4 regions of the Pantoea sp. R13S299 genome follow, and region 1 is predicted to be linked to each of the others. Evidence: predicted binding sites of a transcription regulator. Region 1 holds the regulator's gene; each other region holds the start of a gene.

Evidence for each region. Region 1 encodes CRP, which controls carbon source genes, mostly activating them, when cyclic AMP is high. Its sites were predicted from a motif close to ATGTGANNNNNNTCACAT; they were not measured.
Region 2: pth (aminoacyl-tRNA hydrolase) is a predicted target of CRP. The motif match lies at 4,935-4,952, and genes of this name have one in related genera.
Region 3: ACN1CO_RS11255 (YjcB family protein) is a predicted target of CRP. The motif match lies at 2,473-2,490, and genes of this name have one in related genera.
Region 4: cdd (cytidine deaminase) is a predicted target of CRP. The motif match lies at 3,059-3,076, and genes of this name have one in related genera.

Annotation. Positions count from the first base shown of each region.
Region 1 covers NZ_JBLYEF010000005.1:213,973-221,916, reverse strand. The annotation lists gene tauA (taurine ABC transporter substrate-binding protein) at 1-322, opposite strand, end outside; gene ACN1CO_RS20135 (LacI family DNA-binding transcriptional regulator) at 559-1,539, shown strand; gene ACN1CO_RS20130 (LysE family translocator) at 1,541-2,143, opposite strand; gene ACN1CO_RS20125 (hydrolase) at 2,201-3,217, shown strand; gene ACN1CO_RS20120 (YheU family protein) at 3,222-3,440, shown strand; gene ACN1CO_RS20115 (phosphoribulokinase) at 3,502-4,371, shown strand; gene ACN1CO_RS20110 (OsmC family protein) at 4,711-5,115, opposite strand; gene crp (cAMP-activated global transcriptional regulator CRP) at 5,419-6,051, shown strand; gene ACN1CO_RS20100 (YccS/YhfK family putative transporter) at 6,109-7,944, shown strand, end outside.
Region 2 covers NZ_JBLYEF010000001.1:872,307-880,250, reverse strand. The annotation lists gene hemA (glutamyl-tRNA reductase) at 1-440, opposite strand, end outside; gene lolB (lipoprotein insertase outer membrane protein LolB) at 657-1,280, shown strand; gene ispE (4-(cytidine 5'-diphospho)-2-C-methyl-D-erythritol kinase) at 1,277-2,134, shown strand; gene prs (ribose-phosphate diphosphokinase) at 2,271-3,218, shown strand; gene ACN1CO_RS04330 (GGDEF domain-containing protein) at 3,432-4,583, shown strand; gene ychH (stress-induced protein YchH) at 4,580-4,855, opposite strand; gene pth (aminoacyl-tRNA hydrolase) at 5,111-5,698, shown strand; gene ychF (redox-regulated ATPase YchF) at 5,807-6,898, shown strand; gene ACN1CO_RS04310 (response regulator) at 7,090-7,731, opposite strand; gene ACN1CO_RS04305 (PAS domain-containing sensor histidine kinase) at 7,724-7,944, opposite strand, start outside.
Region 3 covers NZ_JBLYEF010000002.1:52,817-60,760, reverse strand. The annotation lists gene ACN1CO_RS11275 (NCS2 family permease) at 1-268, opposite strand, end outside; gene ACN1CO_RS11270 (glutathione S-transferase family protein) at 626-1,291, opposite strand; gene soxR (redox-sensitive transcriptional activator SoxR) at 1,331-1,816, opposite strand; gene soxS (superoxide response transcriptional regulator SoxS) at 1,917-2,342, shown strand; gene ACN1CO_RS11255 (YjcB family protein) at 2,596-2,877, shown strand; gene ACN1CO_RS11250 (ATP-grasp fold amidoligase family protein) at 2,945-3,895, opposite strand; gene ACN1CO_RS11245 (oligosaccharide flippase family protein) at 3,904-5,160, opposite strand; gene ACN1CO_RS11240 (transposase) at 5,685-6,080, shown strand; gene ACN1CO_RS11235 (DMT family transporter) at 7,005-7,944, opposite strand, start outside.
Region 4 covers NZ_JBLYEF010000001.1:1,830,181-1,838,124, reverse strand. The annotation lists gene sanA (outer membrane permeability protein SanA) at 1-17, opposite strand, end outside; gene ACN1CO_RS08860 (NAD-dependent malic enzyme) at 153-1,850, opposite strand; gene cdd (cytidine deaminase) at 2,120-3,010, opposite strand; gene ACN1CO_RS08850 (CidB/LrgB family autolysis modulator) at 3,131-3,823, opposite strand; gene ACN1CO_RS08845 (CidA/LrgA family protein) at 3,816-4,208, opposite strand; gene metG (methionine--tRNA ligase) at 4,431-6,464, opposite strand; gene apbC (iron-sulfur cluster carrier protein ApbC) at 6,642-7,754, shown strand; gene ACN1CO_RS08830 (N-acetyltransferase family protein) at 7,751-7,944, opposite strand, start outside.

The DNA of each region.
Region 1 (7,944 bases):
GCGCTTCAGAGTTGCCCAGCTGAGAGGCGAGTAAAAAGGCTTCGATCGGCAGCTTCTGCGCCGCCGCGACCGCTAAGGGGCTGGAGCCGATGTTACCGATCTGGACGTCGCCCGACGCCAGCGCGCGTAATACCCCTGCGCCGCTGTCAAACTTACGCCAGTCGACGCTGGCCCCGCTCTCTTTCGCAAAGCTATTGTCAGCCTGCGCCACTTTCGCCGGTTCGGCGGAGGTCTGGTACGCGACGGTGACATTGACCGCATCAGCCTGAAATGCCAGCAGCGCCAGCGCTGCGGCTAAGAAAGTTAAACGTGTTGCTGCCATGATCACTACCCCACCGTTTTTATCGTGAAGTCAGTGTCTCTGCGCACAATAGTTTCATAAAGGAATTAAAAATTATCCCTAATAGAAATAAGTTCTTAGATCACTATCTGCAAAACAAAGCTGAAAATCGCAAATGCTGAAAATAGCTAAAGTAAGCAAAAATGTCAGGCGCTCACATTGTCCCTGTGCTATTGATATGCGTTCCCCATTATTGCCTGTTAAGGTCTGTGAATCCGATGTCGATCGAGAAAGTCGCTCAGCTGGCTGGCGTTTCCAAAGCCACAGTATCGCGGGTTCTCAACGCGCATCCCGGCGTAAAGCCCGATACGCGTGAGAAAGTTCTGGCGGCAATCTCTGCCTGCGACTATCAGCCCAACTTACTGGCGCGTCAGCTGCGCACGGCGCAAAGCAACATGCTGCTGGTGCTGATCTCGGATATCACTAATCCCTTCTGTTCACGCGTGGTTCAGGGCATTGAAGCCGAAGCGGAACTGCATGGCTATCACATCCTGCTCTGCAACTCCGCCTCGCAGCTCCAGCGTGAAGCCGCCTATCTCTCCCTGCTGACCGGAAAAGTGGTGGATGGCGTGATTACGATGGATGCCGCATCCGGTTTACAGGATTTGCAGGCGCTGATCGCCGGTGCGCCGTGGGTGCAGTGCTGTGAGTTTGATCCGGATATCCCCGCCTCCTCAGTCAGCATTGATCATCTGGAAGCCGCACGCGACACCATCCATTACCTCGCGGGTAAAGGACGTAAGCGTATCGGACTGGTCAATGGCGACATGCGTTACCTCTACTCACATCATCGTGAAAAAGGCTACCGGCAGGCGATTGAAGAGCTGGGATATGCGTGGTCCGGCGTCTCCTATACCTATGAAATCTCTCCTGAAGCGGGCAGCCAGGCGATGCGGGAATTAATGACGCTGCCGGAACCGCCGGATGCGGTATTTGCGGTTTCAGATGTGCTGGCGGTGGGCGTGGTACATGCGGCGCTGGAGGCGGGTCTGCGCGTACCGGAAGATCTGGCGGTGGTCGGATTTGATGGCGTGCCGTTTACCCGCAGCCTGAATCCGCCGCTGACCACCATCGAGCAGCCGATGAACCAGCTGGGCGCGCGCAGCGTGCAGCTGTTGCTGCAAAAAATCCGCAACCCGAACGCGCCAGTGATCCGTGAGGTGCTGCCCTGGACGCGCGTTGAACGCGCATCCAGCTAACTCAGTGCCAGATTAACAGCACGCAGGCGGCGGTCAGCAGCCCCATGGCGAGGTTAAAGATTTTCCAGGCGCGGCGGCTGCGCAGAATGCGGCCGATCATCGCGCCGAATCCCATCCAGATCACGCCCGAGACGAGATTAACCAGAAACATGCCGACGCTTATCGCCATCACCGAATGGCGATACGCATCACCGGCCAGACTGAAGCTGGCGACCGCGCCCAGCGCCATCAGCCAGGCCTTGGGATTGATCAGCTGCAACAATCCCCCCTGCCAGAACGGCATCGGCGCATCTGGCGCCTGGTCAGTTTCCAGTTTTTCATAACTGGCCGTCGCTATCTTCCACGCCAGCCAGAGCAGATAGAGGCTACCGGCGATTTTCAGCACCAGGTGCAGCGAAGGATAGAGCAGGATCAGACCGCCTACGCCAAAGGCCACCATCAGCAGCATCACCTGCATGCCGATCATGATGCCAATCATCAACGGAATGGTGCGCAGAAAGCCAAAATTAGCGCCCGAGGCGGTGAGTAACATATTATTGGGACCCGGCGTAATGGCCGCGACCCAAAGAAATCCTAACATTGATAAGAAAAGACTCAGTTCCATGGCAATCGGGTACTCCTTACCCTGCAAGAAAAAACTTATCGAAGCTAACAGTGTGATATGGAACAGACAAGCTTTTACCACATGAAATTTACCGGACCGGAAAACGAGCACTTCACACCCCCTGACAGTCTGCGCAATGCGCACCTGCAGACGATGCTGCCGCGCCTGTTACGTCGCCGTAGCACCTTCGATCCTCACTGGCAGCGACTCGATCTGCCGGATGGCGACTTCGTCGATCTCGCCTGGAGCGAAGATCCCCAACTGGCGCAGCATAAACCGCGCGTGGTGCTGTTTCATGGACTGGAAGGCAGCTTTCACAGCCCCTATATTCATGGCCTGATGGACATCTGCCGCGCGCGCGGCTGGCTGGCTGTGGTGATGCATTTTCGCGGCTGCAGCGGCGAACCTAACCGGCTCAATCGCATCTATCACTCCGGCGAAACCGAAGATGCCCGCTTCTTCCTGCACTGGCTGCGCACGCGCTGGGGCAATGTGCCCACCGCTGCCGTCGGTTTCTCGCTGGGCGGCAACATGCTGGGCTGCCTGCTGGGCCAGCAGGGTTCAGCCGCTGAGGTGGATGCGGCCGTGATTGTCTCCGCCCCGCTGCTGCTGGAACCGTGCAGCGTGAAACTGGAACGCGGCTTCTCACGCTTCTATCAATACTATTTGCTGGCGCAGCTCAAGAAAAATGCCCGCCGCAAACTGCACGCCTGGCCGGACACGCTGCCTGTCAATCTGGCGCAGCTGAAAGCGCTGCGGCGACTGCGCGATTTTGATGATGCGATTACTGCCCGCGCCCACGGTTTTGTTGATGCAGCAGATTACTACCATCGTGCCAGCGCCATGCCCTGGCTGAAGCACGTAGAGAAACCGCTGCTGATCATCCACGCCAAAGACGATCCCTTCATGAGTGATGAGGTCATCCCGCACAGCAGCCAATTATCTGCCACTATTACTTATCAACTGACACCCCATGGCGGCCACGTAGGTTTTGTCGGCGGGACGTTACGCCAGCCTGAAATGTGGCTGGAACAGCGCATCCCGCAGTGGATCGCCCCTATTCTGGATAACTGATCTCGTGATTATTCCCTGGCAACAGGTCTCACCAGAGACCCTTGAAAATCTGATTGAAACCTTTGTGCTGCGCGAAGGTACGGACTATGGCGAGCAGGAACGCAGCCTGCTGGACAAGGTGGCTGATGTGCGACGCCAGCTGGAAACCGGTGAAGTGGTGCTGGTGTGGTCGGAACTGCATGAATCGGTCAATATCATGCCACGCAAAGAATTTCGCGGCTGATGCACCCGGCATCATTTCATGATAACAATGCTCATCGCCCGACCTCACAGGGAGCTTTTCTATGTCTGCACGTCATCCCATTATCGCGGTGACCGGTTCCAGCGGCGCAGGGACCACCACTACCAGCCTCGCGTTTCGCAAAATCTTTCAGCAGCTCGATCTTCATGCGGCCGAGCTGGAAGGTGACAGCTTTCACCGCTTTACCCGCCCTGAAATGGATATGGCGATTCGTAAAGCGCGCGATTTAGGGCGTCATGTCAGCTACTTCGGTCCGGAAGCTAATGACTTTGGCCTGCTGGAACAGAGCTTTAAAGAGTATGGTCAAAGCGGACAGGGGCAATCGCGTAAATATCTGCACACCTACGATGAAGCAGTACCGTGGAATCAGGTGCCCGGCACCTTTACGCCATGGCAGCCGCTGCCGCAGAACACCGACATTCTTTTCTATGAAGGACTGCACGGTGGCGTGGTAACAGCACAACACAACGTGGCGGAACAGGTCGATCTGCTGGTGGGCGTGGTGCCGATTGTTAACCTGGAGTGGATTCAGAAGCTGGTGCGCGACACTGGCGAGCGCGGTCATTCACGTGAAGCGGTGATGGATTCCGTGGTGCGCTCAATGGAGGATTACATCAACTTCATCACGCCGCAGTTCTCACGCACCCACCTCAACTTTCAGCGCGTCCCGACCGTCGATACCTCAAACCCGTTCGCGGCCCGCGCCATTCCGTCACTGGATGAGAGCTTTGTGGTGATTCACTTTCAGGCGCTGGAAGATATCGACTTCCCCTACCTGCTGGCGATGCTGCAGGGATCATTTATCTCGCACATCAATACGCTGGTCGTGCCCGGCGGCAAAATGGGTCTGGCGATGGAGTTGATCATGGGCCCGCTGGTGAAACGGCTGATGGAAGGTAAACGGATAGAGTAAGAGTTCAAAAGGGCCTTTCCAGACTAATGCCAATGCTGGATAAGTCTAACAGCAGCGAAAAAACTTAACACGCAGGGAACCGGGTCACAAGAGGAAAGCGTCCCGCGCCAGGGACAAAAACGCCGGGAGCGTTTTTGAACAACGCAACGCGTTGGCCCGGCAACGGGCGCACCTCAGGGATGAGGTGCGTAATCGCGCGGGCCGAGCGGCCAGGGATTGGCTCAAGCGACTTTCCGATCTGACCCGGTTCCCCTGCGCCAGCAAAGTCTCAAAGCGAATTCCCCATCCAGGCACGGCCTCACACCGGACTACCAGCAACTTTGAAAAAAACTGCGACTGTTACAGCTCAACCACTTCATAGCTATGCGTCATCGTCACACCTTTACCCAGCATGATGGCCACCGAGCAATATTTTTCTGCAGAAAGATCCACCGCGCGTGAGACCGCTTTATCCTGGAGCGCTTTACCACTCACGATAAAATGCAGGTTGATGTGCGTAAAGATTCTCGGCGCCTCTTCACGACGTTCTGAGGTCAGTTTTACTTCACAATCAGCCACATCGTTGCGGCCTTTTTGCAGAATTGAAACCACATCAATCGCGCTGCATCCGCCAGCCGCCATCAGCACCATCTCCATTGGGCTGGGCGCTTTATCACCTGAATTGCCATCCATCAGTATCTGATGGCCGGATGAGGATTCTCCGAGGAATGTCAGCCCTTCTACCCACTTCACTCTTGCCTGCATGATTTTTGCTCCGGAATACGCTGTTTTGCCGCCAGACTACGCTTTCACCTGGTAAACAGCAATCCAGAGAAATCCGCCTGTAGCTGAAGCGAGACAACAGAAGACAGTCGGCAAAAGCTGTGCTACAAACAGTGCTGAAAATATTTTTCGTCACCCGATGGCGAAGCCGGGAAGAATGATGCGCACTGCGCCTGATGCGGCCCGAATAATTTCCTGAAAGGGAAACGCTTGAAGCTTTCACCGCCTGACAGGGAAAACTGCCCCCTGTATTTTGGGCACGATTACAACAGAGGATAATAGCGAATGGTTCTCGGCAAACCGCAAACAGACCCTACACTCGAATGGTTCCTGTCCCATTGCCATATTCACAAGTATCCATCCAAAAGTACGCTTATTCACCAAGGTGAAAAAGCAGAAACGCTTTACTACATCGTTAAAGGTTCCGTCGCGGTTCTGATTAAAGATGAAGAAGGCAAAGAGATGATTCTTTCCTACCTGAATCAGGGCGATTTCATTGGTGAGCTTGGCCTCTTCGAAGAAGGCCAGGAGCGCAGCGCCTGGGTACGTGCGAAAAGCGCGTGCGAAGTGGCGGAAATTTCTTACAAGAAATTCCGTCAGCTGATCCAGGTTAACCCCGACATCCTGATGCGACTCTCAGCACAGATGGCGAGTCGCCTGCAGGTCACGTCTGAAAAAGTGGGTAACCTCGCTTTCCTCGACGTCACCGGACGCATTGCACAGACCCTGCTCAACCTGGCGAAGCAGCCAGATGCCATGACGCATCCCGACGGCATGCAAATTAAAATCACTCGTCAGGAAATTGGCCAGATTGTTGGTTGTTCACGCGAAACCGTGGGCCGTATTTTGAAGATGCTGGAAGATCAGAACCTGATCTCCGCACACGGCAAAACCATCGTCGTTTACGGCACCCGCTAATTCCTGTCACCCACGGCGTGATGGCAACATCACGCCGTTATTGTTTGTGTTGGGCCGATGTGGCGTCGAATCATTTACCATCCTGAAGTTAACTATGCCTTGAGGCAAACGCTGGTCCTCTGTCTGCCAGTGGCGCTGGGCTGGCTGGCTGGCGACCTGCAAAAAGGTCTGCTGTTCTCGTTAGTGCCCGCCTGCTGCAACATTTCCGGTCTGGATACCCCGCACAAACGCTTCTTCAAACGTCTGATTGTTGGCGGCAGCCTGTTTGCCCTCGGCAGCTTTCTGATTCAGTGGCTCACCCTGCATGCGATTCCACTGCCGCTGATCCTCTTCGCTATGCCCCTGCTGCTCGGCGTCACCGGTGAAATCAGCCCGCTGCATGGCCGCCTGCTGCCCGGCACCCTTATCGCCGCCATCTTCACCCTCAGCCTGATTGGCCGCATGCCCATCTACGTCACCCCGCTGCTCTATATCGGCGGCACGCTCTGGTATGGGGTCTTCAACTGGTTCTGGTTCTGGCTGTGGAAAGAGCAGCCGATGCGCGAAAGCCTCAGCCTGATCTACCGCGAGCTGGCTAACTACTGCGACGCCAAATATACCCTGCTCACGCAGCTCACCGATCCGGAAAAGGCGCTGCCGCCGCTGCTGGCACGTCAGCAGAAAGTGGTCGATTTGATCAACACCTGTTATCAGCAGATGCACATGCTGTCGGCAAGCCGCGATCACAGCCATAAACGGCTGACGCGCGCCTTTCAGGTGGCACTGGATCTGCAGGAGCATATCTCAGTCAGCCTGCATCGGCCGGAAGAGGTGCAAAAACTGGTCGAGCAGAGCCATGCCGAAGCGGTCATTCGCTGGAATGCCAAAACCATCTCGGCCCGGCTGCGTGTGCTGGCGGATAACATCCTTTATCACCAGCTACCCGATCGCTTTGCAATGGATAAACAGCTCGGTGCGCTGGAAAAGATCGCCCATCAGCATCCCGACAATCCGGTAGGTAACTTCTGCCTTTACCACTTCAATCGCATTGCGCGGGTCCTGCGCACCCAGAAACCGTTGTATCAACGCGATCTGATGGCGGACCGCCAGCGCCGTCTGCCGCTGTTACCGGCGCTGCGCAGTTATCTCTCATTCCGCTCGTCGGCACTGCGCACTGCCGGCCGCTTTGCAGTCATGCTGATGCTGGGAAGCGCGCTGGCGCTGTTCTTCAACATCCCCAAACCCTACTGGATCCTGATGACCATCATGTTCGTCAGCCAGAACGGTTACAGCGCTACCCGTGTCCGCATCCAGCATAGGGCGCTGGGCACCTTTGCCGGTCTGGTCATCGCGGCCGCGACGCTGCGCCTGGCGGTGCCGGAGTCGCTGGTGCTGATGATCATGCTGGCGATAACCTTTATCAGCTATCGCTTTACCCGCCAGTTCTATGGCTGGTCGATGATTGGCTTTACGGTCACGGCGGTTTACTCGCTGCAACTGCTGTCGCTGAATGGCGCGCAGTTCCTGCTGCCGCGACTGATGGATACGCTGATGGGCTGTCTGATCGCCTTTGGCGGGATGCTGTGGCTATGGCCGCAGTGGCAGAGCGGCTTACTGCGGCAAAACGCCCATGACGCGCTGGAAACCTATCAGGATGCGCTGCGGCTGTTGCTGGGCGATGAACAGTCGCCAGAGAAACTGGCTTATCAGCGCGTGAAGGTTAATCAGGCGCACAATGCGCTGTTTAACTCCCTGAATCAGGCGATGCAGGAACCGGCATTCAACTCCCGCTACCTGAGTGATATGCGGCTCTGGGTCACGCACAGCCAGTTTATTGTTGAGCATATCAATGCGATAACGATTCTGGCGCGCGAGCACACCATGCTGACGGCCTCACTGGCTGAACGCTATCTG
Region 2 (7,944 bases), on a different contig from region 1:
GAGAAGGTTTTCTGGAACATGCGTTCCAGTTCACTGCTCAGCGCCTGACCGCGTGAGGAGTCTGCAAACGCTTTTTTTACCTGACCGAGGATCTGGGGTTCGCCCAGCACCAGTGAATCGAGTCCGCTGGCGACGCGCATCAGGTGGCTGACCGCCTCGTTATCCTGATGCCAGTAGAGGCTGCTCCGCACATCCTCTTCATCCAGCTGATGATAATTACATAACCAGCTCACCAGACGCGCCTGTAAGTCGGCCTGCTGCTCTACACTCAGGTAGAGTTCCGTCCGGTTACAGGTGGACAACACCACGCCGCTCTGCACCATTGGCTGTGATAACAGGCTGTTTAACGCCTGCTCAAGCGTCTCCGGCCCGAACGAGACGCGTTCGCGCAGAGCAATGGGGGCTGTCTTGTGATTGATTCCGAGAGCGAGCAGCGTCATGGTGATTTTGGTTGGGATGTCCCAATAATGTCAGGGTTTTGTGAGGCGCATTCTACAAGATGCGGCAGATCAAGAAAAGCCATACAAAGGCTATGACTGTAATAAGATTAACCCGATCGTGCTCAATTTGCTGCATAACAGCATTGACGGTTAAAACCGGGACGGTTAGCGTTATCCGTTACGAATAATAAATGTGTCCGAGGAGATGACCACTTGATGCTTAATTCACCACGCAATCTGTTGCGCCTTTTGCCCCTTGCCAGCGTCCTGCTGGCGGCCTGTAGCGTCAACAAACCGCAAGGCCCGGGCCCCAGCGTTACCGCGCCACAGTGGCAACAGCATCAGCAGGCGGTCTCAAAGGTCACGCACTACCAGACCCGCGGCGCCTTTGCCTACCTTTCTGACAAGCAGAAAGTCTATGCCCGCTTCAACTGGCAGCAGACCGCGCCCGACCGCTATCGCCTGTTGCTGACTAACCCGCTGGGCAGCACCGAACTGCAGCTTGATGCGCAGGGTTCAGTGGTGCAGATCGTCGACAACAAGGGCAAGCGCTACGTCAGCAACGATGCGCAGAAGATGATTTCGCAGCTGACCGGCATGAACATTCCGCTGGCCAATCTGCGTCAGTGGATGATGGGTCTGCCTGGCGATGCCACCGATTATCAGCTCAACGATAGCTATCAGCTGAGCAGTCTGAACTACAGCCGCGACGGCCAAAACTGGCAGGTGTCTATCGCGGGCTACGACAGTAAAGTTACCCCGCCGCTGCCATCCAGCCTGGAGCTGAAAGAGGGTGATCAGCGGATTAAACTGCGTATGGACGGCTGGACCGTTCAATGATCACCCACTGGCCTGCCCCGGCAAAACTGAATCTTTTTCTCTACATCACCGGCCGTCGTCCCGACGGCTACCACACCCTGCAGACGCTGTTTCAGTTTCTGGATTACGGTGATCAGTTGCAGATTACCGTTGATGACAGCGATTCGATTCAGCTGTTAACACCGGTGGCGGGCGTCGCGGATGCGGACAATCTGATTATGCGCGCCGCGACCATGCTGAGGCAGGCGGCACTGGACAAACATTGCCTGCCTCCACGCGCAGGCGCGCAGATTGCCATTGAGAAACGTCTGCCCATGGGTGGCGGTCTCGGCGGCGGTTCGTCAGATGCAGCCACCGTGCTGGTGGCGCTGAATCAACTGTGGCAAACCGGTTTCACACCAGATGAGCTGGCGGCGCTTGGCGTGAGGCTGGGCGCGGATGTGCCGGTCTTCGTGAAGGGCTTTGCGGCCTTTGCGCAGGGTGTGGGTGAACAACTTCAGCCCGCAGAGCCGGAAGAAAAGTGGTATCTTGTTGCCCATCCCGGCGTGAACATCAGCACCCCAGTGGTATTCAACGACCCCGAACTGACGCGTGACACCCCATCGCGCAGTTTATCGACGCTTTTAGCTGCACCCTTCACCAATGATTGTGAAGCAGTGGTAAGAAAACGTTTTCGCGAGGTTGATGAGCTTGTTTCCTGGCTGCTAGAATACGCGCCGTCACGCCTGACTGGCACGGGCGCTTGTGTGTTTGCTGAATTCGACACCGAGTCTGCTGCCCGTCAGGTGCTGGAGCTTGCCCCGAATGGGGTGCGCGGATTTGTAGCCCGGGGCGTAAATGTTTCGCCGCTACAGCGTACCCTGCGAGGCGATTAGCGAATGCGTGACAGTGTCACCCCGTTCCAGACACTGCACGTTTCGCATCAACACACCCGTGTGAACGCACATGACCGTACGCGCCGGTTACAGTCATGCCGTTCATTCTCTGGACGCAAAGCCTGAGGTTCTTCTCGTGCCTGATATGAAGCTATTTGCTGGTAACGCCACCCCGGAACTAGCACAACGTATTGCCAACCGCCTTTACACCAGCCTGGGAGACGCCGCAGTAGGACGTTTCAGTGATGGTGAAGTGAGCGTACAGATCAATGAAAATGTACGCGGTGGTGATATTTTCATCATCCAGTCCACCTGTGCTCCCACCAACGATAATCTGATGGAACTGGTTGTGATGGTCGACGCGCTGCGTCGTGCTTCTGCTGGTCGTATTACCGCAGTCATTCCCTACTTTGGATATGCCCGTCAGGATCGCCGTGTGCGTTCCGCGCGTGTTCCTATCACCGCTAAAGTAGTGGCAGACTTCCTTTCCAGCGTCGGTGTTGACCGTGTTCTTACGGTTGACCTGCACGCCGAGCAGATCCAGGGCTTCTTCGACGTCCCGGTTGATAACGTATTTGGCAGTCCGATCCTGCTGGAAGATATGATGCAGATCGGTCTGGAAAACCCGATTGTTGTTTCTCCCGATATTGGTGGCGTAGTACGTGCCCGTGCTATCGCTAAACTGCTGAACGACACCGATATGGCTATCATCGATAAACGCCGCCCTCGCGCGAACGTTTCTCAGGTGATGCACATCATTGGTGACGTTGCTGGCCGCGACTGCGTGCTGGTCGACGATATGATCGACACCGGCGGCACGCTGTGCAAAGCGGCTGAAGCGCTGAAAGAGCGTGGTGCCAAGCGCGTGTTTGCTTACGCGACTCACCCGATCTTCTCCGGCAATGCGGTTGAAAACCTGCGTAAATCTGTACTCGACCAGGTGATCGTCTGCGATACCATCCCACTCTCTGATGAGATTAAGTCACTGCCGAATGTGCGCACGCTGACCTTATCTGGCATGCTGGCCGAAGCCATTCGCCGCATCAGTAACGAAGAATCTATCTCGGCGATGTTCGAGCATTAATCTTCGCGGAACCGGGCCCTGTGCCCGGTTTTTTTATGCCTGCCGTTCGCCCGATTAACGCACTTCTTTTTCTGATTTTCCCGCGAAAAATCGCCTCAAAACCCCCTATTTTCAACGCCACTCACTCTTTTACTTAAACCCTGCGTTCACCGCTTCTGCCCTGTGCCGTAAAGTGGTAATTTGCTGCGCACTTTCCCCGAGAACCTGACCGCCATGAGCCTGGATATCTATACGTTATTTGTCTGCGAGCTCTATGTGCTGGGGTTTCTGAGCATCATCATGGTTTTTGCCTGGATCGGATCGCAGTATGATCGCGTCCTTGGCTTCACCTGCCTGTCGCTGGTTTTTACGCTGATTGCCGTCTTTTTAAGTAGCCTGCGCAGCAGTGGCCTGCATTTCCTGCCGGTTGCGGTGGGTAACGTGGTCATGATGCTGGCTTATGGGGGATTGTTAAATGCTTTCCGGCGCTTCTGCGGCAAACCCATCGGCACCCACTGGCTGCTGGGCGCCCTGCTCTGGGCACTGCTCTGCTGTTTTCCGGCCTTCTATTACAGCTTGCCCAAGCGGGTACTGGTATTGTGCATCGCCTGCGGCGTTTACACCGCGGCACTGATTCAGTTGCTCTGGCAGGCGCGTGATACGCTCAAGGCAACCTTCTGGCCGGCGCAGTTGCTGCTGTGGATCCATCTGCTGTTTCACCTGGCGCGGCTATTTCTGGACAACGCAATTCCCAGCGCCCGTCCTGGCGCGATTGGCGGGTCGAACTTCTCGGTTTACGTTATCCTGGAATCCATTCTGTTTGTCATCGGCCTGACGTTTACCATTCTGGCCATGGTGAATGAACGGATGCAGATAGCCTTAAAACATACCTCTTTGCACGATCCCCTGACCAGCGTCTGGAATCGTCGCGCCCTGTTTAATGAAGCAGAAAAGATTGTGACGCGCTGCCGACGTCAGAAGCGGCCCTTCAGCGCGATACTGTTCGACCTCGATCATTTCAAAAGTATAAACGATCAGTATGGTCATCATCAGGGCGACCTGGTCCTGATCCACTTTTGCGATGTTGTCAGAGCGTTACTGCCGACTGAGGGGCGCTTTGCGCGACTGGGCGGAGAAGAGTTTGCGGCGATAATCCCCGCAGAGGCAAATGAAGCAGAAGCATGGTGTGAAGCGATCCGTCTGGCGGTCTGTGCGTCGCAACCCAATGCGATACCCTATTCGGTCAGCATTGGCTTTGCCACGGTAACGAACCCCCAGCAGGGGTTTGAAGATTTACTGGCGCTGGCGGATGCAGCGCTCTATCACGCTAAAGCCAGTGGCCGGAACCGCACTGCGCAGCATCCGGCTACTGCAGCCATCAGTTAATGGTGTGAATTGTGATACCTGCGGCAGCGATTGTCATAGCGACGATGCCAGTAATAACGGTCTTCTACCTTTTCACGACCACTCAGACCCGCCCCCACCAGCCACAGCAGAGCACCGATAAAGATGCCTAACATGGCACCCTGCGCCAGAAGCTGCGGCAGGTCGAGTGAGGGAAGCTGATTAATAATTGAAAAACCGACGCCCAGTACCATTGTGACTAATCCCAGTACCATCAAACTGTTACCCGCTACGCGGCAATGTTGATGTTTCATGCTGCACCTCCATCCTTATGAGTAATAAACCGCACACAATGTTAAGTGCCATAAGTTTAGGCAATGGATAGAAGCAACGTTGCGGGATGGATCACACATCAGCCATAAAGTAATCACTGGACCTGATTGCAGCCTGTTGATTTAGATAGAAAATGATTAATCACTGTCCTGAATCATTTCAATGCTTGTGCTTTGTCATCCTGCCCGTAGCGAAGTAAACTAACGCCCTTTCGCGATAACTGCAGGATAATCATTGTGAGCAGCATTAAACTGATTGTGGGCCTTGCCAATCCGGGCGCTGAATATGCCGCTACGCGCCATAATGCGGGTGCCTGGTATCTGGATTTACTGGCTGAGCGCCACAATCAGTCACTGAAAGAGGAAAGCAAATTCTATGGCTACACCGCCCGTCTGGCGATAGCCGGAGAGGATGTGCGCCTGCTGGTGCCGACCACCTTTATGAACCTGAGCGGTAAAGCGGTAGCGGCGATGGCGACCTTTTATCGCATCGCGCCGGAAGAGATTCTGGTGGCGCACGATGAACTCGATTTGCCGCCTGGTGTGGCAAAGTTTAAGCAAGGCGGCGGGCATGGCGGCCATAACGGTCTGAAAGACATCATCAGCAAACTGGGTAATAACAACAATTTCCATCGTCTGCGTATCGGTATCGGGCATCCCGGTGATCGCAACAAGGTGACCGGATTTGTGCTGGGCAAGCCGCCCGCCAGTGAGCAGAAGCTGATTGATGATGCCATTGATGAAGCGGCGCGCTGCACCGAACTGTGGCTGAAAGAGGATCGCATCAAGGCGATGAACCGGCTGCACGCCTTCAGGCCTGCTTAAACGCCCGAATCGTCGCGATTCCGTGTATAATGCGCGAAATTTTTCAATTCGTCTCCGACAGTCCGCCTTCTGGCGCGCTGTCCATCCAGTTATAAAGGGTATCAAACCATGGGATTCAAATGCGGTATCGTGGGCCTGCCGAACGTCGGTAAATCCACTCTGTTTAACGCGCTGACTAAAGCGGGCATCGAAGCGGCTAACTTCCCTTTCTGCACCATTGAGCCAAACACAGGCGTGGTGCCAATGCCTGACCTGCGTCTCGACCAGCTTTCTGAGATTGTTAAGCCGCAGCGCGTGGTGCCGACTACCATGGAATTCGTCGATATTGCGGGTCTGGTTAAAGGCGCGTCAAAAGGTGAAGGCCTGGGCAACCAGTTCCTGACCAACATCCGTGAAACTGAAGCCATCGGCCACGTCGTGCGCTGCTTTGAAAACGACAACATTATCCACGTCGCGGGCAAAGTTGATCCGGCTGAAGATATTGACGTTATCAACACCGAACTGGCGCTGTCCGATCTTGAGACCTGTGAGCGTGCGATTCAGCGCGTGCAGAAGAAAGCCAAAGGCGGCGACAAAGATGCCAAAGCCGAACTGGCTGCGCTGGAGAAGTGTCTGCCGCACCTTTCTGAAGCAGGCATGCTGCGTTCACTGGATCTGGATGCGGACGAGAAGGCGGCCATCCGCTATCTGAGCTTCCTGACGCTGAAGCCAACCATGTACATTGCTAACGTCAGTGAAGATGGTTTCGAGAACAACCCGTACCTGGATAAAGTCCGTGCCATCGCCGAAGCAGAAGGTTCAGTCGTGGTGCCTGTGTGCGCCGCTGTTGAGTCGGACATTGCCGAACTGGAAGATGAAGACCGTGACGAATTCATGGCCGAACTGGGACTGGAAGAGCCGGGCCTGAACCGCGTTATCCGCGCCGGTTACTCCCTGCTGAACCTGCAGACCTATTTCACCGCTGGCGTGAAAGAAGTCCGTGCATGGACTATCCCGGTTGGCGCGACTGCCCCACAGGCAGCCGGTAAAATCCATACCGACTTCGAGAAAGGCTTTATCCGCGCACAGACCATCGCGTTTGAAGACTTCATCGCCTACAAGGGCGAACAAGGCGCTAAAGAAGCCGGCAAGATGCGTTCAGAAGGTAAAGAGTACATCGTGAAAGATGGCGATGTGATGAACTTCCTGTTTAACGTCTGATTGGGTTGTTGTCTCATGGGGTTTCACTAAACCTCATGACGATGCGAAAATCTTTAAAATCCACGCAACTGCGTGGATTTTTCATTATGTGGTCGGCGTAAAACTCAGGCGTATACATCCTCCATTAGCCGTGCTTTCAAACACGCTCAGATCGACCCAGCCCGGGACTTATCAGACTGAGCCTTGAGACGTTATTGCACCAGGTTATGCTGCAGGGAATATTTGACGATATGAGCATTATTGGTGAATTTCATTCGCTTCATCATGCGTGATTTATAGGTGCTGACGGTTTTATTGCTGATGGAGAGCGCATCGGCTATCGCATTAATCGACTCCCCGTGGGCCAGCATGATCATGATTTGCCGTTCGCGCATCGTCAGGCTCTCATGAGGCGCACGATTATTGCTCTGGTAGTCGGAGAAGATAATCTCCTGTGCCAGATCGTGATCGATATAACGTGATCCCTGCGCCACGGTACGAATCGCTTTGAGTAAAACATCCGGCGATTTGTCTTTGGTGATATAGCCCAGCGCGCCATTATTTAATACCCGCCGGGTAATCTGCGGTTCGTTGTACATACTCAAGACCAGAATGCGCAGCCCGGGATAGAGAGGCATCAGGCGGGTAATCAGATCTTCACCGCTCATGCCAGGCATCGAAATATCCAGCAGCAGCAGATCGACTTCGTGCTGACGCAGACGCTCCAGCACCTGGCCGCTATCCGATGCTTCGCATACCACGTCAATATTTTCATCAAGAGCAAAAATTTGCTTCAGGCCCTCGCGCATAATGGCATGATCGTCGGCAATCATCAGACGTATGCATTTACTCATCGGTTAATACTCCCGGTTTCGGACTGGATGCTTCTGATTTAGCGCTTACAGAGAGGGGGAAATTCAGTTTAACCCGGGTCCCTTTACCGGGTGTGCTATCGATGGTCGCTTCTCCATTTAGCATGCGTCCTCGCTCCCTGATGCCGTGCAGCCCACACGTCCCTTTCTTCACACGATTCAGATGAAACCCTTTGCCGTTATCGACCACTTCAA
Region 3 (7,944 bases), on a different contig from region 1:
AGATGGCGCAGCCAATCGCCATCGGCAGATTGGCCCACAGCCCCATAAGGATGGAACCAAAGCTGGCGACCAGACAGGTGGCGACAAACACGGCGGAGGGGGAAAAACCAGCTTTGCCCAGCATTCCCGGCACCACAATGACGGAGTAGACCATCGCCAGGAAGGTCGTGAGTCCGGCCAGAATTTCCTGGCGCACGCTGCTGCCGCGCGCCGAGATCGAGAACCAGGCGTCCAGTTTTCCACTGGCCGGGCGTGATTCAGTTGACATAGTTGAGCCTCAAAAATTTTTGTTGTGTGGATCGCTCTGCGACCATCGCTGTCCCTGGAATAAGCGGGTAGACGGCGTCACTGTCGGGATAAATCCGCCAGGCAAACGTTTACCTTGCCGCAGATAGTTGGCCGTCAAAATCGGCCAGATAAAAAGGCAGGGGATTATCCGGCGTTTAGCGGCACATTTTCAACTGTCAGAGGGAGATTCTTCAGCATAAAGATCAGGCGTAAGCGGCTGACAGGCGCAAGGCCTTCCTCAACCTGAAACGCGGAGACATTGAAGTTAAAGCAGTTTTAGTGGGATGGGTACCGGCGCAGCCGTGAAGAGACAGGCCACGCCGATGGAGAGAGAGGATTAACCTGGCAGCGAAAGCTCGCCGCCCTGTGCAATCGCGCGTTGCCACGCAGCGCGCTGCTGCACAGTCTCCAGCCATTTCTCGGTGGCGGGCATCTGATCCAGTCCGGCACGTCGCGCCAGCGCCAGCAGCGGAAAGCTCATCTGGACATCCGCAATCGAGAAACGCTGACCGGCAAACCAGGGATTGGCCGCCAGATGCTGTTCGATCATCTGCCTGTGCGGCTTCAGCTGTTTATCCAGGAACGCCTTCTGCACCCCTTTACCGAATGCCGCCCCGACCGGACGCAGCAGCCACGGCACCGGTGCTTTGCCCATCTGACCGAAGATCAGCTTCATCACCAGCAGTGGCATTAGCGAGCCTTCAGCATAGTGCAGCCAGTAACGGCACTGCAGCCTTGAGGCCTCATCACTGACTTTGAGCCGGAACTCGTGATCATATTTCTCTTCGAGGTATTCGAGAATGGCCCCTGATTCTGCCACCACCTGGTTGCCGTCGGTAATGACCGGTGATTTCCCCAGCGGATGCACTTTTTTCAGCGCCTCCGGGGCCAGCATGGTCGGTTCGCGTTGATAGCGTTTCATCTGGTACGGCACTTCCAGCTCTTCCAGCAGCCACAGCACCCGATGCGAGCGCGATTTCTCAAGATGGTGAACGGTGATCATCATGATTCCCTGTGTTTTGACCTTCACCAAGTATAGACGTCACTCCACATCCGGATGTTTATCATCCTGTTCCGGGTCGAGTAGCACCGCACCCGAACCCTGCTGACCCAGCCGGTCGCCGGGATTGCGCAGCGGGCAGTCACGCATCGACAGGCAGCCGCAACCGATGCAGCCATCCAGGTCATTGCGCAGGCGGGTCAGGGTTTCAATGCGCTTATCCAGCTCTTCACGCCAGTGCTGGGTCAGCGCATCCCACTCCGGCGTCGACATGCGCTTGTTCGCCGGAATATGGTCCAGGCTATCGCTGACCGTCGCCAGCGGAATGCCGATGCGCTGCGCAATCTTGATAATCGCGACGCGTCGCAGCACATCGCGGCTGTATCGACGCTGATTACCGCTGTTACGGGTGCTGGAGATCAACCCTTTGGTCTCATAGAAGTGCAGCGCCGAGACCGCCACACCGCTGCGGCGCGCCACTTCACCCGGTGTTAAAACCGGTTTGGGATAGTTGCGTTCTTTTTTCATCAGGCTCTTTACCTCAAGTTAACTTGAGGAATTATACTCGCTCTCCATCGAAACCCCTAAACTCCCATTACCGCTTATTAAGCACCAGAAGGATGAGGCCATGATGCAAGAAGAGATCATTCATTCCCTGACGCACTGGATTGACCAGAACCTGGATAAGAGCCTGTCTATCGATGAAGTTGCAGCGAAATCAGGCTATTCGAAATGGCATCTGCAGCGTATGTTCCGTTCCGTAACGAAACAGACGCTGGGTGGCTATATTCGTGAGCGCCGCCTGACGCTGGCAGCAGAAGCCCTGTCGGAGACGCAGCGCCCGGTATTTGATATTGCGATGCAGTATGGCTATGACTCGCAGCAGACCTTCTCACGGGTGTTTCGCCGTCAGTTTGCCCAGACGCCTACCGCGTACCGCCATACCATGCGTCGCCAGGCGATTCAGCGCCCTCGCCTGCTGAGTTTTGGCTGTAACGATCCGATCAACAGCTTTACCCAGCGCACCACCGGCGAGTGCTGCCCGGTTCGTTAATTCCTGATTGCGCCCGCCCCGGGCGCATCTGACTGATTTCCCCGCCGTTCTTCTACTGCTTCTGACTCTTCCTTAGTGCCACTGCCATACCCGTGTAAATTTTGTTCAAAATTTAAAATCGGGTGATATAATGTGACCCAAGTCACACTTTGAACCTGGTTTGACGGCGCAGAAGTCTCCCCTGACACACTTTTTCGCCGCCGGTGATGTCTGCAGATTGTCAGGATTACCTGTTGATATTGAGGTCCGGCCGATGGCTACGTTAACCACCAGTTTTCTTGTTATGCGTTGGGAATTGCTGAGCGCAATCATGATGTTTTTTGCCAGCACCCTGAAAACCAAACTTCGTCAGGATAGCCGTCATGTGATGGCATTCATGTGTGGCGGAATTGGTTTAGGCATGACCTGCTGGTTTGTTACCGGTCTGATGGGCATTACCCTGAGCATGGAAAACGTGCATAACTTCGTTGAAATCTCAAAGCATGCTTTTATCGATGTGATGAGCCAGGCGCCTGCTGACTGGCCGATGCCCTGATTGATTCCCTGAATTTTGCGCATAAAAAACCCCGCTTAAGCGGGGTTTTTTATATTGCTGTGTGTGCTTAAATTTTCTTCAACATGGCAGGGATATTAACATCCTGCACTGTAACGCCCGGGCTCTGCGTTCCGCGGCGATCCTGAATCCACATATCTCCCATCATCTGATTTAAACCACGATCTAAGCCGGTGACCAGTCCTGCACCTGGGGTGAAGGTCAGTTCGCCAAAGTAGATGCGTTCGTCATGGATATACCAGTCCACACGCACGTAGTCGAAATCGCTGGCCAGCTTCTTGCTCAGTTCGAGCGCATGTTCCAGTGACGGCATAATCGGTGAGACATCCAGACCGGTGTCGCGAATCTTGTGATAGGCCTCATTGAGGTTATTCACGTAGAAGTTCATCGACAGCAGCGGCTGGCAGCGGTTGTAGATTACCTGCAGCACATATTCGAACTTGCCATCACGCTTGTTGAACATATGGAACTTGTAATCAATCGGCGCGCTTTTGCCATCACCAATGTACTTCTCAACCAGGATACGTGGCTTGATGTAGCGATAGTGAATCTCACGCGCTTCGTTGGCGAAATCGGTCTTCAGCCAGCGATAGCAGTCGTGAATGATCTGCTGCTTGCGCAGTGCGTCCGGCTCTTCCAGCAGAATCTCGACCATGTTGGAGGCGTGGTTCGGCTTAATCACCGTTCCCTTCCAGCAGGGTAGGCTGTTCAGCGTTGTCGGGTCAGTCGTTTCGTGTACCAGCGGAATCAGGTATTCATTACCGATTTTTTCAGCAATGAATTCGCGCACCGAGTACTTATCTGACAGACGACCGTAATTCTGGTAATCGCCGAAGATAAACTTACGGTACAACACCTTCTCGTTGAACACTTTTGGCTGACGCAGATTGGGCAGCTTTCTGAACTTGTGGAAGTAGTAAATGCGGTCCTGATAAGCCCAGGGCATCTTCTTAATAAAGTACTGCACACTTCTTCTGAGTTCTTCTTTCAACTTGAGCATATCTGACCTCATTTGTATGTTTTGTAGTTGAGTGAGGAAACCTGAATCTTTTGAATGACGCCGTTTTTAAAGAAGTAATTCATTACGGTCAGGGACAAAAGTTCTGAAAGGAAAACGCTCCACGCGGCCCCCATGATGCCGTGACCCTGGATCAACCACCAGGAGAGCGGCAAACTGATGACCATCAGGCAGATGATTTTCCTCAGCAAGTAGTTAAATCCTCCCTCTTTGACCATGTAGCGATACGCTACGGTCCCCATTGCCGAAAAGCTGGTCGCTATCGACAGCAACGTAATGAGACTTCCTGACTGTGTGTATTCCGGTCCGTACAACGCAATGATGATCCGCTCGCCGTAAAGCGAAATGACAAGCAGCATCAACAATGAAACACCCATTACATAACCATTGAGCCGCGCCGCCAGCTTAATGGCGACCTCACCGCGCTCCCTGAAGATCTCAGTGAAGCAGGAGGTAATGAGCGCCACCGGGATAAAAATCCAGGAGGCGGAAATGGTATTTGCCGCCGCAAACAGGCCGAGGTCGCGGGCGGGGGCCGTACCTGCCAGGAACATCTGCGCCGCTTTGACCTGCACCGAGATAAAGATGCTGGAGATCGCCAGCGGCAGTCCGGCATACATCAGATAGCGCAGATAGGCGGTGCGCTTTTCGCGCGGCGGCATCTGATCCTGATGGTCCTGATAGAAGTTGTGACGCTTGATCAGGTAAGGCACCAGGGTCACGGCAACAATCGACAGCGTCAGCCACAGCGGATTAAGACGCAGCCAGGCGACGGTGAAGCTGATGCCAAAACTCAGCAGCATGCCCACGGCGTTTGCGATGGTGTTAAGACGCGAGGCAAGACGCGCGTTGTTATAAACGCTGAAGGTGTCCTGGGTGACAAAAACCGAGGCGATAAATGAGGCCAGTGCAAACGCCAGGAAGTTTTCCTGCATGTTGTACCAGACCCAGATTAAGACTGGCACCGAAGTGACCAGCAATAACACCATGCGCATCGTGCGGGCGATGGTCATCAGGCGCAGGCCTTTTGACGCATTTTTGCTGACGCGCTTAAACAGAATGGTTTCGGTGCCAAAGATTGCAACGGTTTGCACCATCGCAAATAGTGAAGTAGAAAACGCCATCTGGCCAAACACCGTTGGGCCAAAGGACTTCGCCACGTAAGACGTCACAAAAATGACGCCAAAAACGGAGATGATCTTCTCAGACATCATCCAGGCGGCATTAGACATTACGCTCAATTTCATCGACTCTTCCTTAGTATTACTCAACTACAACCGCTTCGGTACAACATCCCTGTAACGAATTAATAAGCGCTCAGTGGGCCTGGCGAAAACGTAAGACTTCAGACCAGGCTGGTCCGAAAATTGAGATGCAAATCATAATCCGGAGAGTGAATTCAGGATAATTCTTATTATAAATGGCGCGAATCACTTCAAATGGAAACGATTTCAGGCTGAAAATAAAACAACCTTAAAGAGCCCTACCGTCATATTAATCACGTCGGTCAGGCTAAATATCCAGTGTACGGAGTATTTTTTCGTATTTTGGATGCGATGAATTTATAACAAAAATCCCCCTCCAGGAAGGCGCGCCCCCCTGATAAGAATAAAATAAGATTTATCCCATGATGATATTTCTTCTAAATATCTTAATTTAGGCTTCGCAATTCAATTCGCGCACTTTAATACTGCCTTAATAAAACCTTACAGTGCCAGAAATTATTAAAGTCATTCTCATCCATTAATCGATAAGAAAGGTAAGAGCATTTATGAGAAAGTCACGATACAGCGAAGATCAAATCACAAATGCCATTAAAGCTTCTGAATCGGGCGTGAAAGTCAGAGAGATCTGTGAAGAGTTAGGTATCTCTGAAGCTACGTTCTATAGCTGGAAGAAGAAGTTTTCTGGGTTGTCTTCGGAAGAAGGCAGAAAAATCAAGGAGCTGGAAGAAAAACTGCAAAACATCACGCGTGAATTGCAGACACTCAACTCGGATAAAGAGATGCTACAGAGCGTTCTGAAGCACTTCTTTACGACGAATGAAAAACGTCAGGCTGTAGATTTCCTGCAGACTACCTTCGACATCGGTACCCGTCGCAGCTGCCGCTTATTAGATATCAGCCGCAGCGTATACCATTATCCGTCAGGCACAGAGAACCGCTAAACCCAATGCTACCGCGCTTTTTAGACTTAACGCTGAGATTTGTTCTTACCAGAAGAGATGAAGATCATTTAACAGGACAATTGCGGCACCCTTTTCCGCTCCATTTATAACTAATGAATGGCTTCACGGCTAAGCTTCTTTTTTTGCGGTAAAATTGATTCACAACAGCAAAAGTCTCGCATTCTACGGCTATTCATCCCCTCCCAATCTCGTTTACGCGGGATTGGGCCCTCCATTTTTTACGTAAGCCCAGCTAATCGTCGGAACTAATTCCCTTCAATTCTATTAAGCCAATTTAAACATCGCGCGAAAAATAACCACGCCTTTTTTTAAGTTAATGGTGGCACTAACTCAAATTTTGCGGCTGCGCCTTAATTCCCGGCTATGGGTTTATTGCATTAACTTACTCCAGGAATAATCCGGGAGTAATAGTTTATTGCTCCTTATCACTAACGTTAAGTGTCTATCTTTTCACTCTCTTCATTGCGCATCATTGATGCCAGACATTAATCTTTAATTAATAACGCAGCGGCGGACTTTTCTTACTCATTTATCACTGAGTGAAGTTAATAGTGGTTTCTGGCCTCTCTTTCTCAGGGCCATATCGCAATAATTAGCCGCTGATTAAACCGTAACGTCCATAATGCTGCGTTATTTTTCCTGATTAACGACCGATATCTGAGCAGTCACCCCCTGCGAAGGCTGAAAAGGGCTGCGCCTGGCAGACCCTGAGTGCCATTTTTTAACTGAAGAACGGGGGATGAGAGAGGATATTGGAGGGTACGGTACAATCACGCAGCGGTATGAAATCGATTTCGCGGCATAAATCTGCCGGAGAGCATGCAATTCGGGATAGGGTTTAATCTTAAAAAGCCGCGCGGTGGGGTTTCCACGCGGCAGAGGGGGCTGAGTGATTTTCGCGGTTTACGAATTTAGTGAGACCACGATTGGTTGCGGTTTGATACGCATCGCCCACAGGACTCCTGCCATCAGACAAACAATGCCGGTCACAGTGAGCAGCGGCGGCCAGCTTTGATACCAAAGAAAAGTCCACAACAGGCCAAAAAGAATCTCGAAAACGATGAGCGGTCCCATCAGTACGGTGGGCAGGCGCTGACTGGCAGCGTTCCAGCATAAGGTGCCAAGCCAGGAACAGAGCAGACCAATCGTCAGCATCAGGGAGATAAATACGGCAGGACGCGGCCCAAACGGCAGCGAAAAATCGGGCTGCTGCCAGGCGAGCTGCACACTGACCAGCGCATACATGATCAGCGCCATCGGCAGCGTCACGATGCCCTGCGCAGTAGCCCAGGTCGAGGGTCGCAGTTCGGGATGGGTCCTCAGCCAGCGGGCATTCCGCAGCGGATACCAGGTCCAGCAGACCACGGCCAGCAATGCCAGTACGATGCCGGTCAGATAACGGTCCAGATCCAGCGTGGAGCCCTGATTTTTTAGCTCCGCCGCATTTACGCAGAGCAATCCGGCTGCCATCAAGACAAGTGCCGGAAACAGCCGCCGCCACGGCAACCTTCCTTCAAGATGGCCGTAACAGAGATTGGCGGTCACGGCGATCACCACCGGCAGCGTACCGATGATCATAGTGGAGACCGGCCCACCGGTGCGCTGAATGGCGTTCGCCAGAAAAGCATAATAGAGGAGGTTCCCCACCAGCGAGAGCTTCACCGCCTCACGCCAGTCAGCCCGCCCCAGCTTGCGCAGGTGACGACGGCCGTGCCAGGCCAGCGGCAGCGCAATCAATCCAAACGCCACATAACGTCCCGCCGATTGCAGCGCACCGGGATAGTCAGGCACCAGCAGCGGACCGACAAAGATCAACCCCCACATCAGCCCGGCGGCGACGGCA
Region 4 (7,944 bases), on a different contig from region 1:
AGAACGCGTTTCAGCATGCGCCTGGAGACTCGATGTCAGAATATTGAGATGGGACAAGGCTACTTGAGCTGTCGCAGCGAAGCAAGTTACTGCCGGCTGGCTGTGCTCTTTTTGAACACTACCGGATCAGATGCGATCCGGCAGTCTGACAATTAAATCGAGGTGCGACGATAATGACGATACTGCGGCAGCCAGAAGTTGTTGGCGATTGCCTGTGACAACACATCTTCTGAGGTCACCACCGCGACACCCGCCAGCTGAGCAGCTTTACCCACTTCCATCGCGATAATCTTCGACACACCCTGAATGTCTTTGATCTCAGGCAGCACCGGGCCTTCACCTTCATTCACCAGCGGTGAGCAGTCAGCGAGCGCGCGGCTGGCGGTCATCAGCATGGTATCGGTGACGCGACTGGCACCCGACGCAATCACACCCAGGCCAATGCCCGGGAAGATGTAGGAGTTGTTGCACTGCGCGATCGGGTAGGTCTTACCATTCCAGCTTACCGGCGAGAACGGGCTACCGGTTGCGACCAGCGCGGCACCGTCAGTCCAGGCGATGATATCGGCAGGCGTCGCTTCCACGCGTGATGTCGGGTTCGACAGTGGCATCACGATAGGGCGCTTACAGTGCTTGTGCATTTCGCGGATGATCTCTTCGGTGAACAGACCCGGCTGGCCGGAAACACCAATCAGAATATCGGGCTTCGCATTGCGCACGACGTCCAGCAGCGAAATGGAATCATTGGTGATATCCCACTGCTGCAGGTTTTCGCTCTTCTGCACCAGCTTGCTCTGGAAATCGAGCAGGTTAGGCAGCTTGTCCGTCAACAGACCAAAGCGATCCACCATCATCACCCGGCCACGGGCTTCATCATCACTCAGACCTTCTGATTTCATCTGCGCGATAATCTGTTCAGCGATACCACAACCCGCAGAACCGGCACCCAGGAACACCACTTTCTGCTCGCACAGGCGGCTTCCGGCTGCGCGGCTGGCGGCAATCAGCGTGCCTACGGTTACGGCGGCGGTGCCCTGAATATCATCGTTAAAGCAGCAGACTTCATCGCGATAGCGGTTCAGCAGCGGCATGGCGTTCTTCTGGGCGAAATCTTCAAACTGCAGCAGCACTTTCGGCCAGCGGCGCTTAACAGCCTGAATAAATTCGTTCACGAACTCATCATACTCTTCGCCGGTAATGCGCGGATGACGCCAGCCCATATAGAGCGGATCGTTCAGCAACTGCTGGTTGTTGGTGCCGACATCCAGTACCACCGGCAGGGTATACGCCGGGCTGATGCCGCCACAGGCGGTATAAAGTGAAAGCTTACCAATCGGGATACCCATGCCGCCGATGCCCTGATCGCCAAGGCCCAGGATGCGCTCGCCATCGGTCACCACAATCACCTTCACATTCTGCTTGGTGGCATTCTGCAGCATATCTTCGATGTGGGCGCGGTTAGGGTAGGAGATGAACACGCCACGTGCACGACGGTAGATTTCAGAGAAGTGTTCGCAGGCTGCGCCGACGGTCGGGGTGTAGATGATTGGCATCATCTCTTCAAGATGGTTATCCAGCAGGCGGTAGAACAGCGTTTCGTTGGTGTCCTGGATGTTGCGCAGGTAGACATGCTTATCGTTATTGTTTTTGAAGTCCTGGAACTGACGCCAGGCACGCTGCGCCTGCTCTTCAATCGATTCCACCGCTTCTGGCAGCAGACCGTTGAGGTTGAATTCGTTACGTTCTTCGATGCTAAAGGCGCTGCCTTTGTTCAGCAGGGGAAATTCCAGCAAAATCGGGCCAGCATAAGGGATATACAGCGGGCGTTTACTTTCGTAGTCGAGTTCCATGCAGTGATGCTCCGGTTGCAGTGTTGTCTGGCGTCACGCCGGAAAGGTAGCGCCAGTTTTCTTACCCGTTATAGCTCAGACTGCAGGCCCGGCAGCGGCAGGGTAACCGCTGCGGAAACATTCACGACCGTGCTGCCATCCTGCAACCTGAATTATTCAGAGTAATTTGTGATGACGTGAATTCTGGCGCCAGATCCTATGAAATTTCCCACAGAAGTACAGCGTTTGTTCATAAAAGCTCACAAAACTGTGGCCTCTCTGACAGCGGGTTATGCTTTGTACAGCGTTACCTGCAGCAGCTCACCGCAGCCAAATGTTGCAAGCGTCGCCTGCGTGGCGGCGAACTGGCTTAACGTGGCATTTTCCACTTCCGCTAATACCGCTTTTTTTATCTGACGGACATCGCCGCCCTGCATGTTCAGCAGGACCAGCGCCGCCTGCAGTGGCGGGAAGCTCGGGTTAAACGCGGCGTTTTCCGCATAGCGACCGGCGACAATCGCGCCATCTTCGGTCAGCAGCGCAACACCCGCGTGGGACTGGCTGTAAGGCGCGTGGCTGGCATTGGCAGCGGCAACTGCGGCTTGTACCAGTTCATCGCCCTCAGCCATGTAACCGTGATCGACTTTGTCCATCAGGAAGGTCGTGATGTCGAGATCGCGTGGTCCAAAGGCGTCCGGCAGATAATCGGCCAGGGTGCTGATTGCACGCTGCGGCAGGCTGATGCGAATGCTGGTGCCGCTGTTCAGCTCGTTCATAAACTGACGGCAGTGACCGCATGGCGTGTAGTTAACGGTAATGGTCTCAAGCTGGCATTCGCCACGCAGCCACGCATGGGTAATGGCGCTCTGCTCGGCGTGCACCGTCTGCTGCATCGGCGTGCCGACAAATTCCATATTGGCCCCGAAGTACCAGTTGCCGCTGACGCCACGGGCAATCGCCCCGACGTTAAAATGCGATACGGTAGCAACGGCACAGGACGCCGCCAGGGGCAGCAGCGCCAGCGCCAGCGCATCGGCATCCATCTGAGTCTGTTGTTGCAGTGAGGCGACCTGGTCGGCGCTCAGCACCGCATGGAAGTCAGGATCGTTGAGCAGGGGAGCAAGTGCAGTTTGCAGCGTTGACGGCAATGCCTCAAAAGCAGAGAGGAAACGGGATTGCATGTGAGCCTCATTAAATTCAGCAGGGCGATGTGCCAGTCACCGGTTTATATGTGATCCACATCGCTCTGACAATGTAACCTGTGTTGCATGTTTCAACTTTGCGAGATCTCTCGCAAACTTTCAGCCAAACCAGTGCATCAGCAGCGGAAAAATAAACGGCGCCAGCAGTGAGGTGATGATGCCGCAGATCACCAGCGCCAGTGAGCTGAATGCGCCTTCCTGGTAATCGAGTTCGGCAGCGCGCGCCGTGCCGAGGGCATGTGACGCATTACCAATCGCTAGTCCGCGCGCTGCTTTAGATTTCACGCCCAGCAGATTCAGTACCGTGTGTCCGAACACCGCACCCAGTACCCCGGCAATCAGCACACAGATGGCGCTGATAGCAGGAATGCCGTGCAGCGAACCGGAGACGGCCATTGCAATCGGCGTGGTGACGGATTTAGGCACGATAGTGGCGGCAATTTCAGGCGTGGCACCCATCCACAGGGCAATGGCGGTGCCTGACGTCATGGCGGTCAGGCTGCCGATAAAACAGACGCCAATAATCGACTTCCAGCGGGCGCGGATCTGATGCATCTGCTCATACAGCGGCAGGGCCAGCGCAACCACGGCCGGTTGCAATAGCTGATTGAGAATCTCACTACCCGCGAAATAGCGCGAGTAGGGCAGCTGTAACAGTAGCAGTATCGGGATAATAATCGCCATCGCGACCAGCAGCGGATTAAGCAGCGAAATTTTTAGTCGTATTGCCAGCTTGCGCGCCAGAAAAAAGGCCGCCAGCGTCAGTGGCAGTGACCACCACATTTCACTCATCGGCAGACTCTCCGGCCGGACGGCGGCTGTGAAGCTGGTGGGCGCTTACGCCAACAATGGAGAGGACCAGCAGGGTGCTGACGACGCAGGAGACAACGATGGGGCCAAACTGCGCGGAAAGAATATCGGTGTAGCTCATCACCCCGACGCTAATCGGCACAAACAGCAGCGCCATGTAGCGAATCAGCAGATGGCAGCCCGGTTTCACCCAACTGACCGGCAGGATCTGCGAGGCCAGCAGCGCGAACAGAATTAACATCCCAAGGATGCTGCCGGGCAGTTTAATAGGCAGCAGCGAAGCGATGCCGATGCCGGCGTATAAGCAGAGATAAATGATGATAAAGGCGCGAAGATAACGTCCGCAGACAGACAGCACGGTGAGCATGGCAGGCTCCTGTTTTCACTGAGCTTCATCATACGCATTAACCGCTTAGCGTGCTAGCGATCACATTTATGCGGCGATGTGGCAGGACCAGGCCAACAATTGCGGGAAACGAAGCGGGATGGGGAAGTGCGAAGACAGAGGAGGAAAGATAACCCTTCGCGCCAGAGAGAAGGCGCGAAGGGTTACAGCAGCACTGCGCTAAGCGGTTTAAGCCGCCAGCTATTATTTAACCGGCATACCCGGCACAGCACCGCTGTCGACGGACAGCACGAACAAATCTTTTCCGCCCGGACCCGCTGACAGCACCATGCCTTCGGAAATACCGAAGCGCATTTTACGCGGCGCGAGGTTGGCCACGATAATGGTCATTTTACCGACCAGCACAGAGGGATCAGGATAGGCGGCGCGAATGCCCGAGAAGATCTGACGCTTTTCACCGCCCAGGTCGAGCTGCAGACGCAGCAGCTTGTCTGAACCTTCAACCAGCTCCGCCTGCTCAATCAGCGCGACGCGCATATCGACTTTGGCGAAATCATCGATGGTGATGGTCTCACCGACCGGCGCATCGGCCAGCGGGCCGGTTGCAGCCGGTGCACTCGCTGCGGCAGCATCCTCTTTCGAGGCTTCAATCAGTCCCTCAACCCTCGCCATTTCAATGCGGCTGTAGAGCGCTTTGAACGGCGCAACCTGATGATCCAGCAGCGGCTGCGCAATGGCATCCCAGCTCAGTTCACAGTTCAGGAAGCCTTCTGCACGGGCGCTCAGTGACGGCAGCACCGGCTTCAGCCAGGTCATGAGAATGCGGAACAGGTTAATGCCCATTGAGCAGATCGCCTGCAGATCCGCATCACGGCCTTCCTGCTTCGCGACCACCCAGGGAGCCTGCTCATCGACATAACGGTTCGCCAGGTCGGCCAATGCCATGATCTCGCGGATAGCACGGCTGTATTCGCGCGCGGCCCATGCGTCACCAATCTTCTCTGACGCATCCACGAAGGTCTGATAGAGCGCCGGATCGGCCAGCTCTGCCGCCAGTTTGCCGTCAAAGCGTTTGGTGATGAAGCCCGCGTTACGTGACGCCAGGTTAACCACTTTGTTGACGATGTCGGCATTCACGCGCTGGACGAAATCTTCCAGATTCAGGTCGATATCATCGATACGTGAAGAGAGTTTTGCCGCGTAGTAGTAACGCAGGCTATCGGCATCCAGATGCTGCAGCCAGGTGCTGGCTTTAATAAACGTGCCGCGCGACTTCGACATCTTGGCACCGTTAACGGTGACATAGCCGTGTACAAACAGGTTGTTTGGCTTGCGGAAGTTGCTGCCTTCCAGCATGGCTGGCCAGAACAGGCTGTGGAAATAGACGATATCTTTACCGATGAAGTGATACAGCTCGGTGGTTGAGTCTTTGCGCCAGAATTCGTCGAAGTCGATGTCGCCGCGCTTGTCGCACAGGTTTTTGAACGAGCCCATGTAGCCGATAGGCGCATCCAGCCAGACGTAGAAATATTTGCCTGGTGCGTCCGGGATTTCAAAGCCGAAGTAAGGCGCATCGCGGGAGATATCCCACTGCTGCAGGCCCGACTCAAACCACTCCTGCATTTTGTTCGCGACCTGATCCTGCAACGCACCGGAGCGGGTCCAGGCCTGCAGCATGGCGCTGAAGGAGGGCAGATCAAAGAAGAAGTGCTCGGAGTCGCGCAGTACGGGCGTCGCGCCAGAAACCACAGATTTTGGCTCAATCAGCTCGGTCGGGCTGTAGGTCGCGCCACACACTTCGCAGTTGTCGCCATACTGATCGGCTGATTTACATTTCGGGCAGGTGCCTTTCACAAAACGGTCCGGCAGGAACATCCCTTTTTCCGGATCGTAGAGCTGGGAAATAGTGCGGTTCTTAATAAAACCGTTCTCTTTCAGACGACCGTAAATCAGTGCAGACAGCTCACGGTTTTCGTCACCGTGAGTCGAGTGATAGTTGTCGTAGCTGACGTTGAAACCGGCAAAGTCGGCTTCATGCTCGCTTTTCATTTCTGCAATCATCTGCTCCGGCGCAATACCCAGCTGCTGAGCTTTCAGCATGATAGGCGTGCCGTGCGCATCATCGGCGCAGATGAAATAAACCTGATTGCCACGCATTCGCTGATAACGCACCCAAATGTCTGCCTGGATATGCTCGAGCATGTGGCCGAGATGGATTGATCCGTTCGCGTAGGGCAGTGCGCACGTTACCAGAATTTTTTTAGCGACTTGAGTCATAGTTTGCGTAGCTTTCTGTTGATTGAAAAAACGGGCTTAGATGGTAACTGAAGGCTTCTCCTGCGTAAACACAAGGGATTCAGCGCTGCCAGTCGCCGCAGATCCACGAGCATCTGATATCATTGACAATACATCGCTGAAACACAGCGTAAGCACAGCAGAAATAAGGAGCAGGGGATGACAGCACAATCCCGGGAACCGCATACGCCAGAGGGCCTGCGCGCCATAGTAGCGGGCGTATTGAGACGCTTTGAGCATCCGACCCTTAAACAGAATCTCACCGCGCTGAAGGCGCTGCATCATGTGGCGCAGCTTGACGGTACGCTGCATGTGGAACTGCTGATGCCGTTTGCGTGGGCCAGCGGCTTCGACGACCTGAAAGAGCAGGTCAGTGCCGAACTGCTGCGTCAGACTGGCGCAAAAGCTATCGACTGGCGACTCAGCCACGACATTGCCACCCTGAAGCGGGTGAAAAACCAGCCGGGCGTTAATGGCGTAAAAAACATTATTGCGGTCAGCTCCGGCAAAGGCGGCGTGGGCAAATCCAGCACCGCCGTGAACATGGCACTGGCGCTGGCAGCCGAGGGCGCGCGGGTCGGTATTCTTGACGCGGATATCTATGGCCCGTCGGTGCCGAACATGCTTGGCACCCAGGATCAACGGCCAACTTCGCCGGATGGTACCCACATGGCGCCGATCATGGCGCACGGCCTGGCAACAAACTCTATTGGTTATCTGGTGACGGACGACAATGCGATGGTGTGGCGCGGGCCGATGGCCAGCAAAGCGCTGATGCAGTTGCTCAACGAGACGATGTGGCCAGAGCTGGATTATCTGGTGCTGGATATGCCACCGGGTACCGGCGACATTCAGCTGACGCTGGCGCAGAACGTGCCGGTGACCGGTGCGCTGGTGGTCACGACGCCGCAGGATATCGCCCTGATTGATGCCCGCAAGGGCCTGGTGATGTTTGAAAAGGTCAATGTGCCGGTGCTGGGCGTGGTGGAAAACATGAGCCTGCATATCTGCAGTCAGTGTGGCTTCCACGAGCCGATTTTTGGCACCGGCGGCGCGCAGAAACTGGTCGAAGATTACCAGACGCAGCTGCTGGCTCAGCTGCCACTGCACATCGACCTGCGTGAAGATCTCGATGAGGGCGAGCCGACGGTGATTCGCCGACCGGATAGCGAGTTTACCGCGCTCTATCGCCAGCTGGCCGGACGCGTCGCGGCTCAGCTTTACTGGCAGGGCGAAGTCATCCCCGGCGACATCGCGTTCCGCGCGCTTTAAGCCCCACCCGACCCGCTGGCATATTGGGAGGCCAGCGGGTAGTGCATCAACACATAGCCGCCGTGCTCGCCTTCACCCTGCGAAATCATCTTCCAGCCATGCTTCAGGTAAAACGCCTGTGCCGCTTTGTTCTTCTGCAGGCACTTCAGCGCGCCGGTCGAGGTAAAGCGCGCCTCTACCGCCTCAAGCA